4 regions of the Paenibacillus sp. TY11 genome follow, and region 1 is predicted to be linked to each of the others. Evidence: riboswitches for the same ligand, from Rfam matches in the RefSeq annotation. Region 1 holds a riboswitch; each other region holds the start of a gene.

Region 1 (2,201 bases):
CGCTATTTATTTTGTAATGACATTCAGCTTATCTAAGCTGCTGGGTTTATGGGAAAGGAAGTTGAGAGCCAGTGATCACCGTTAAACAACTGCGTAAATCGTTCGGCAAGAACGAAATTTTAAAAGGCATTGATATAGACATCGCCAAAGGTGAAGTAGTCGTCATCATCGGCCCCAGCGGTTCGGGGAAAAGTACGTTTTTGCGTTGTATGAATCTGTTGGAACAGCCGACGGACGGGGAGATTTTGTTTGAGGGTGAGTCGATTACGGCCCGTGGTCATAATATTAATGCGACTAGGGAGAAAATGGGAATGGTGTTCCAGCATTTTAATCTGTTCCCGCACAAAACAGTGTTGCAGAACCTGACGCTTGCACCAACGCAGGTTAGAAGACAGTCAGGAAAGGAAGCGGAAAAAATTGCGCTGGAGCTCCTGCGTACCGTGGGGCTTGAGGATAAGAAAAATACCTATCCGAACCAGTTATCCGGCGGTCAAAAGCAACGTATTGCGATTGCGCGTGCTTTGGCCATGCAGCCGCATGTGATGTTGTTCGATGAGCCGACTTCTGCTTTGGACCCTGAAATGGTTGGAGAGGTTCTGGATGTTATGAAGAAGCTCGCCGAAGGCGGCATGACGATGGTGATCGTGACGCATGAAATGGGCTTTGCCCGCGAGGTAGGCGATCGGATCATCTTTATGGATAACGGTCAAATTGTGGAGCAAGGTACACCAGAGCAGGTTTTTGGTACTCCAAGCCATGATCGCACCCGTGATTTTCTTGCCAAGGTATTGTAAGAAAGTACTTCTATGAGCTATAAAGTAAGCCCTCCGTGGTCGATGGGGATGACCCCCGTATGACGGAGGGTTCTTCTTTTTTTGTCACCATTTCCCCATATTTTCGTAACAGATATCGTTTTCTTGATGACAAAATTGTAACAAGTATAGTATGATGTTCAAGGTCCCAACATTTTCATGCAGATAAGGTTACAAATTTGTGATATTATGCAGTGAGCCAAAACTTACCGGGACAGCATGGGGTTATGACAAACGCTGAATGCTGGGCCCAAATCATGGGAAGTGCGGGGGACGTAACAACGGCAGTCATTCCGATACGTCATAAGACGATGTGGAATATGCCTAGGGGTGAATTGCATAAGCATAGGGCTTCTCCTGAGTCCGAATCCGACAGCTAACTTCGTAGGCATAACAGAGGAGGTACATATCTTTGAAACATCTGAAACATATTGGAAAAACCATGAAATTTGCGGTGCTTGCCGCAGCTATTGCAGGGCTGGCACAGACAGCTGGAGTAGCAAATGCTGCTTCGCTTCATACTGCCAAAGAGGGTGATACCTTCTTTTTGCTTGCTCAACGTTATGGAGTACCGGTAAACGAGCTAACGAAGGCGAACCCGAATATTGCCCCCAACAACATATATGCAGGTCTACAAATTAAGGTGCCTGGCGAAAAAAGTGTGAAGGCGGCTTCGGCTTCGAAGTCACAGCTTCTTACGGAGACAGCACCAGCGAATGAGGGGCCAACGATTAAAGCATGGGGAAAAACATTCAATTACAGTAAAGTAGTTGATGTTAAAGCTACAGCGTATTCTGCCGCAGCTGATGAAAATGGCAAGTGGGGCGCGGTCGATTACTACGGCAATCCGCTTAAACTAGGCACGATTGCGGTAGACCCGAGCGTCATTCCGATGGGAACGAAAGTGCTGGTTACGGGCTATTCCCACCCCGGCCTGCCAGATCATTCTTTTGTAGCCGTCGCCCGCGATCAGGGCAGCGCCATTACAGGAAAGCGGATTGATATCTTTATTCCTGGCAACAAATCATTTGTGAACGACTTTGGCTTTCAAAATGTGAAACTGTACGTTATTAATAAATAGCATTTGCGTATATATGGTTTAATTAAACATAATATATATTATGTAAATTTAATGCCCGTATCGTACAACATATAACTGGGTCGGATTCTTATCAGTCCTATCGGTAAAAAAAGGCTGTCTTGACGAGCAGAAAACTTCTGCTGGTAAGACAGCCTTTTTACGTTAATTTAGCTTGTAGCTGAATCATAAACGTATTGTTATTTCCGTTCCGATGTGTGGAGTAGCCGGGGGACTGTAACAAATTTGTAGCCCTTAGCTTTTAGAGAGTGAATTAGACCCGGCAGAGCTTGGACAGTGCCTTGCAAATT
Region 2 (2,201 bases), on a different contig from region 1:
TCTTCATCCAGTACGGCAACATATTGCTCTTGGCGAAGCGAGGGACTTCCAAATTCGACTTCAAGCGCCTTCATTTGTTCCCAGGGGAGCCAGCCGTATATGTTGTAGGGTGGATCATAGCGCCATTCACAGATTGTAGCCGCTTGATGCTCGTCCATCGGTACGATCCGATAGTTGGATATTGAGGCAGGCATGTTTTCTATCCTCCTTTTACAGGTACTTCAATCATTAACAACAGATTGTAGACAAGTTGCAGGGGAATGGCAAGCGTGTTTATTTCATACCCAAGTCGGGTATACATTCAATAAGAAGGATTTACTACTCATATGCTCCCCCAGCGGTGACGGTAAAACCGACGATGTTCGCTAAAATTGAAACCTTTTGAGGTGTCAGTTCGTCAGTAATGATAATAATTGCTGATGTTGTGGACATAAAAAACCGCAATTCGATTCCGGCCAGAATCAAATTGCGGCTAGGTTTAGCTTGCTGTGCGTTAGTTATTCTACGTTGTCGTCATCAGGAACATCTGAAGCTACAGAGTGGTAAGCGTCTGTGCTCATAATTCTTTTTGCACCGACATAACGGTTAGCGTAATAATTTTCGTTCAGTGAGCTAACTACTACACCACGTGAAGACGAGGAATGGGCAAATTTCCCTTCACCTACGAAGATACCCACATGGGAAATGCCTCTTCCTGTGGTGTTAAAGAACACGAGGTCCCCAGGTCTCATTTCATCGCGGGATACGGAAGATCCCATTTTGAATTGTGAACCAGATTGATGCGGCAGTTTAATTCCCAGTTTGTTGAATACATACATTGTGAAGCCGGAGCAATCGAATCCCTCGAGTGTAGTGCCTCCGCTTCTGTAGCTCGTTCCTTTGGCATCTTGGATGACCTGGTCCATCTTGGAGTCTGCAAATGCACTGCCGCCACCGAATGTAAAAGATGTAAAGGCAATGGCAAGCCCCATGGCTGCGATCGTTAGCTTCTTCTTCAAAAAAAATATACCCCTTCCATTGCCTGCGAGGTTAGCTTAAGGATTCGGTAGAAGGTTCCCCTATGACCACTCTGTTGCGAGATCAATTCACCCAAACTGGTTCCCCCGCTTCCTAGGTGCCAGGAATTAGGCTTAACTTAAGATGTGCACCTTGGAGAGCAGTATTCACGATAACGATGTTTTTGAGATAAAGGTTACAATAAAGATTACAAAGTTGTTACTATCAGTTCACTGCGATTATTGTAACAAAGACGGCTGGCTTTGGCAAATGTTTCATCGCAAAAAGTTACAAAAAAAATCTGCTCCTAATGCCCCAGGAACAGATTCTGTTAACAGTATTCAGTTATGTGCCGTTTGCACGGGTAAGCAAAAAGATTTTTCGACAGCTGGAAATGAAGTTGGAAAATATAAGGGAGGGCTTAGCCTCTACTGGAGATATAGGTATGCCATAGTCTGTACTGCGAACTGATATGCCACAGCCTGACCAGACTGGTAACAAAATGATACGATTGCTGGAGAATGAGCGCCAACATGCCAGTCCAAATCATCGCCACGGTGCCAAATAGACCGAAAACCAGCAGCACACAAGCACCGAGCAAAAGGGATATGCCGACAGCTGGGAGGAGCTGGCGAAAGAAGGCGAGCAGGGACGATAGTATGGCGTGATCGCCGACAGTACCCAGTTGCATATACAGGATGCACTGCCGAATGAACCATCCGTAAGCTATCCACCCAATGACATAGGGCAACAAATGAAGCAGGTGAGAGGAAGACTGCAGCGCTCCTGCTACAATGGGGTAGAGTCTCGGTACCACCCAAAAGGCGGGAAGCAGCAACAGTCCCAACTCGATGATGTAATACAACAGCGACGACAAGCCGTGGCGTTTCATACCCCTGAAGAAGGACAGGCTTTGCGGTTCAGTCGCATCGGTATGCAGGCTTTGATATATTCCTGCTCTAATGAAGGGAGTGATCAGAATGCGCAGTACGGTCGCCCCTAGTAGTACCCACAAATACACATGCACTTCCCGGCTGTCCATCAGGGCAATCTGGCCCTCCATCCAAAACAAGGTCTGTCCCAGCTCGTTTTGACCCTGATCAGGATAACGCAGCAGCAACGGGATAACGGCAGATTGCACCAACCGATAGAGAAATACCCCCCACAGTAGTCGGTACAGAAATAGAATGATAACGATATAAAAT
Region 3 (2,201 bases), on a different contig from region 1:
GCACAGGTGCCGCTGGACCGTCTGCTCATTGAAACCGACGCTCCCTATCTGACGCCTCACCCGTTTCGCGGGAAGCGAAATGAGTCAGCACATGTGAGACTGGTGGCAGAGGCTGCTGCCCAAATCAAGGGTATTACGGTGGAGGAATTGGTAGCCATAACGACCCAAAATGCCTTGGAACGATTTGACATTCAATGAAAAAGCGAAGAAATCGATCAAAATAAAGAGATAGACGGAGCTAATCATAATTTTGTTGCAGGAAACTCGAGAATATTACAAACTTTTAACCGAATATTTTAAAAAATGTACTTGAAACCTGCTTTACAACATGCATAGAAACAGGATATCATCTTTTCAGTGAATTGTTGTTTGAATGTAAACCTCAACAAGTCATTTCATGAACCAGTCTCGCTGAGTCCCTTAACAGGGAACGGGGGAACCGGTATGGCTTTCTGCAAGTCCGGCGCGTAGGTACGAAGAGTAAACTCTTCTGCCAGTCGGCTCGACCGAAATTCTTTCCCCAGATGGGATTGAACAGGTGGAGGAGCCATATTTCGATTTCTTTCTGGGTCTTTGGGGTGAATGTGAAGGCGACCGCCATGAGCGGTTGACCCAAACTAGGGCGTCTCTCTACGTCCGAACCCGACAGCTAACCCCGTAAGCGTAACAAGAGAGAAGCCATCTCGTGCATGAGTTTTCCCGCATATTCACACATGCCGGAAGCCACGAAAGAGCTCTCTAGTCTCTTTCTCTGGCTTTTTTTGTTGTGAATAAAAGAAAATCTGTCATCATACTGTGGTTAAACAGGGGAGGACAGCATGCCGCGAAGACGGGTACATGGTGCAGGACAGTCGCAGTACGGGCTTGTCTTGTAGAAAATCTGTTATAGTCACGTCAAATCTCAACTATGTCTTACTCCAGACGGCGGGCTATGTAAGGAGGACGGAGGAAATGGGCATTTTCCAAAAAGAGGAGACCCATGAGTCACGCTCATCCAGCATGTCTTACGTATTGCGTTGGAAGCAAGAGAATGTGCGCCAGGCTGCTTTGGTTGCTATTTTTCTAATCGCGCTAACGATTATGATTTCAATTCTGATGTACACGCAATCTAAAAAACAAGTTTTTTTTGTCATCGATGGTAAGGCATCTGCGGTAGAAACCCGGGAATCCAAGCTCCAAGATTTGCTCAACGAGCATTCCATTTCACTTCAGCCGCATGATACAGTTTCCATGCCGCTAAACGGAGCAGTACAGGATGGGGATCGCGTAGTCATTAAACGTGCCAATCAAGTTAAAGTATCCTCAGGCAATGAGACGAAAAAGCTGTACACAACAGAAAATACAGTAGAGGGTGCCATTCGCACCTCGGGCTATAAATTATCGTCAACGGATAAAGTTTACCCTGCGTTGGATGCCTCTGTTTCGTCTAACATGGACATAAAAATCGTCCGTGTGAAGAAACAGCAGGTCGAACAGAAAAAACAGGTGCCTTATCAGGTCATCAAAACGGCCGATCCGAGTCTCTATAAAGGCGATAATCGGGTCATCCAAAGTGGTAAGTCGGGCGTGGTAGTTCAGCACGTTCAAAAGGTATATCATGATGGAAAGTTGGTATCCAAACAGCTGGTCAATAAGGAAGTTGCACAGACGCGTGTGGATAAGGTAATTGCGGTAGGAACGAAGAAAAAACCGGTCGTTCTAGCTGCTTCCGTCGGTCCCAAAGATGCTGTTAAGGTAACAACGCTTAGTTCGGGCAGTGCTGTCCGTAAAGCAGGTGTCAATTTTAAATATAGCAAAGTTTTACAAAATGTCTCCATGACGGCGTATTCCTCACAGGAGCCAGGTATCGGTACACGTACCGCATCCGGCACGCGTGTCACGGAAGGACGCACCATCGCTGTCGATCCGAGTGTAATTCCAATCGGCTGGTGGGTGTATATCGAAGGGGTGGGCTTCCGCCGTGCGGAGGATACCGGTGGCGCGATTAAAGGCCACAAAATCGATGTGTATTATGAGAGTTTGAGCCGAGCCAACCAATTTGGTCGTAAGCACGGTAAAACCGTATATGTTATTGGACCCGTAAAGCCTGAAATCAATTAAAACGGGTTGTGTATGTTGAGGACAATGCGATAGTATTAACAACATAGTTATGCCATGCTAAGAAGAGGATATCCTCTTCTTATTTTGTTTTCAAAAGCAGG
Region 4 (2,201 bases), on a different contig from region 1:
CCACCAAAAATCCGATCCGTCCGATTCGGTTCATTCGAGAATACATGATACATATAGGTGCCCACTGGCTTTACCAAGAGCAGCAATATGACGATCACAATTCCAATTTGCAGCAGCTCCATCCTCTATTCCTCCTTCAAAATGCTCCTGCGTTTGGAACAACAGACCTAATTCAGACCATCAATCGAGTGCACACGTTTGCGAAAACCCGCTACCTCTGATGCTTAATTCATGATCTGTTGTTCCCGCCTGCTTTATCCTATAGCTGACTAGAACTTTTCAGGGTTCAGGAGTGCGTAGATCAAATACACAAACACAATAGCTGTGAGCCCAAGCACAACGGTCATCCTCTTCGCCCTCCTTTAGAGGTCTGCACATCACACCAGCGCACAAACAGCAGTATCACTCCATAACTCACAGCCATCAAGAGCAGCATGTATATATCCATCATGTTCATACCCTCCGTATTGGTCCTCAGATCGTCATTCTTATTCCATCATAAAATCATAAACCAGCTATGTTATAAGTGCTTATCCGTTCAACAGGAAACCCACCTCTCCATTCAATGTGTAGATCACATGGTCCGCTCCCAATCCCCGATAAATTCCTTGTGGATTACAGCCGTGCGTAATAACATAGATCGATTCTGATGTTAGTGGCCGACATATTTGCAGGAAACGGCAAGTCAGATTCAAGCTGTTCTCGAACAAATACACACTACCAATTTCTTTTTTTGGAAAATTACATTTTCCCGTTTGCATCGTATTGATGCGCACAATGTGCTCCACACCCATTTTTTTGAGCTGTCGTTCCTCCTGGACGCTATTCGTGAGAACTGCAAACGCCAGTTTTTTGAACATGAGCAATTTCACAAAACTTCTGCCCGCTTCATTCGGTGCAGTGACAATAATTAACCGACCTTCCATCAGTAGCTCCTCTCCCGGTATAAAAGACAACAAAAAGAAGCCGAAGGAAAAAGGCTTTCCTCCGGCTTCTTACATATCCATGATAAAATAAACCATGGCTGCACACGGCGGTTTGTTGCCTCTCCCTGTACGCTTACGAGGTTAGCTGTCGGATTCGGACGTGAGAGTCGCCCTATTTCTGGCACTTGACCGGAAAATTCACCCCATGAGACACACGACTTCCAAAGCCGTACAGTCTCGATTGGTTCCCCCGCTTTTGCAACTGCAAAATTCAGCGCTATAGACAATTCGTTGTTGCTTCATTCATGTTAATTTGAAATTACGTCTTGAATCATACACCCGCGCAAGGAAGACTGTAAAGCTCAACTGCGGGGTTATAAATCGGCCTTTAGAGCATAGAAGATTAATAATAACGCTTACAATGCAATTATGCTTATCACAGCTCCTTCAATCTCTGTTTTTCATCCCTTTTTGAAAATGATAGGCATGTCAATATTGGCGTAGGGTAAGGCGTTGTTGTCCCTTTTTTGTAAAAAGGGAAGAAAATACGCTATATGTAACAGATAAATACCGATTGAACCCGCTTTTATGAGAAGAAACACCTCAATTCGCTCCATTTGCAGCGCGATTTACCGTTTTGAACAAAATACGATTTTACAGTGGCCGAACGCTTATTATAGCTATCCCAACTTGCAACCTCTTATTAAGTTGTTTAAAATTTAATTGTAGAATATCGAATAAGGAGGGATAACATGACCGTTTATGAATATGATGCACAAACCCTGCAAGGGAAACAAATTCCGTTATCCACATATGAAGGGAAAGTACTGCTTATCGTGAACACAGCCAGCAAATGTGGATTAACCCCCCAATACAAAGCGCTACAAGAGCTATATGACCAGTACCATGAACAGGGGCTCGAAATTTTGGGATTTCCCAGCAACCAGTTTGCCAAACAAGAGCCGGGTTCCAGCGAGGAGATTTCCGAGTTTTGCCAAGTCAATTATGGAGTTACCTTTCCGATGTTCGCCAAGACAGATGTCAATGGCGATCAAGCGCACCCCTTATTTCGCTACCTGACCCAAACAGCTCCGGGGGTATTAGGCTCCAAAGCGATCAAATGGAATTTCACTAAATTCTTAATTACACGCGAAGGTAACGTATTTAAGCGTTATGCGCCGCAAACCACTCCGGATAAGCTGGCAGGGGATATTGAGAAGCTTTTGCAGGAAAACTGACATTTTACTTTATCAAAGTCAACAAGCAGCCTGTCTT

What was found. A riboswitch is a leader RNA that binds a small molecule or an ion and turns the genes downstream of it on or off. The one in region 1 is predicted to bind cyclic di-AMP.
Region 2: another riboswitch for cyclic di-AMP. It lies ahead of AC6EJC_RS23630 (C40 family peptidase); the one in region 1 lies ahead of AC6EJC_RS08255 (3D domain-containing protein).
Region 3: another riboswitch for cyclic di-AMP. It lies ahead of AC6EJC_RS25555 (resuscitation-promoting factor); the one in region 1 lies ahead of AC6EJC_RS08255 (3D domain-containing protein).
Region 4: another riboswitch for cyclic di-AMP. It lies ahead of AC6EJC_RS04285 (hypothetical protein); the one in region 1 lies ahead of AC6EJC_RS08255 (3D domain-containing protein).

The regions. Positions count from the first base shown of each region.
Region 1 covers NZ_JCBAIQ010000006.1:136,889-139,089, forward strand. The annotation lists gene AC6EJC_RS08245 (ABC transporter substrate-binding protein/permease) at 1-85, shown strand, start outside; gene AC6EJC_RS08250 (amino acid ABC transporter ATP-binding protein) at 72-794, shown strand; cyclic di-AMP (ydaO/yuaA leader) riboswitch at 1,050-1,218, shown strand; gene AC6EJC_RS08255 (3D domain-containing protein) at 1,225-1,893, shown strand; gene AC6EJC_RS08260 (polysaccharide deacetylase family protein) at 2,091-2,201, opposite strand, start outside.
Region 2 covers NZ_JCBAIQ010000028.1:45,885-48,085, reverse strand. The annotation lists gene AC6EJC_RS23635 (GNAT family N-acetyltransferase) at 1-194, opposite strand, end outside; gene AC6EJC_RS23630 (C40 family peptidase) at 498-998, opposite strand; cyclic di-AMP (ydaO/yuaA leader) riboswitch at 1,004-1,141, opposite strand; gene AC6EJC_RS23625 (hypothetical protein) at 1,418-2,201, opposite strand, start outside.
Region 3 covers NZ_JCBAIQ010000038.1:16,930-19,130, reverse strand. The annotation lists gene AC6EJC_RS25560 (TatD family hydrolase) at 1-198, shown strand, start outside; cyclic di-AMP (ydaO/yuaA leader) riboswitch at 400-680, shown strand; gene AC6EJC_RS25555 (resuscitation-promoting factor) at 952-2,100, shown strand.
Region 4 covers NZ_JCBAIQ010000003.1:21,547-23,747, forward strand. The annotation lists gene kdpA (potassium-transporting ATPase subunit KdpA) at 1-122, opposite strand, end outside; gene kdpF (K(+)-transporting ATPase subunit F) at 270-347, opposite strand; gene AC6EJC_RS04285 (hypothetical protein) at 531-926, opposite strand; cyclic di-AMP (ydaO/yuaA leader) riboswitch at 1,041-1,213, opposite strand; gene AC6EJC_RS04290 (glutathione peroxidase) at 1,679-2,164, shown strand.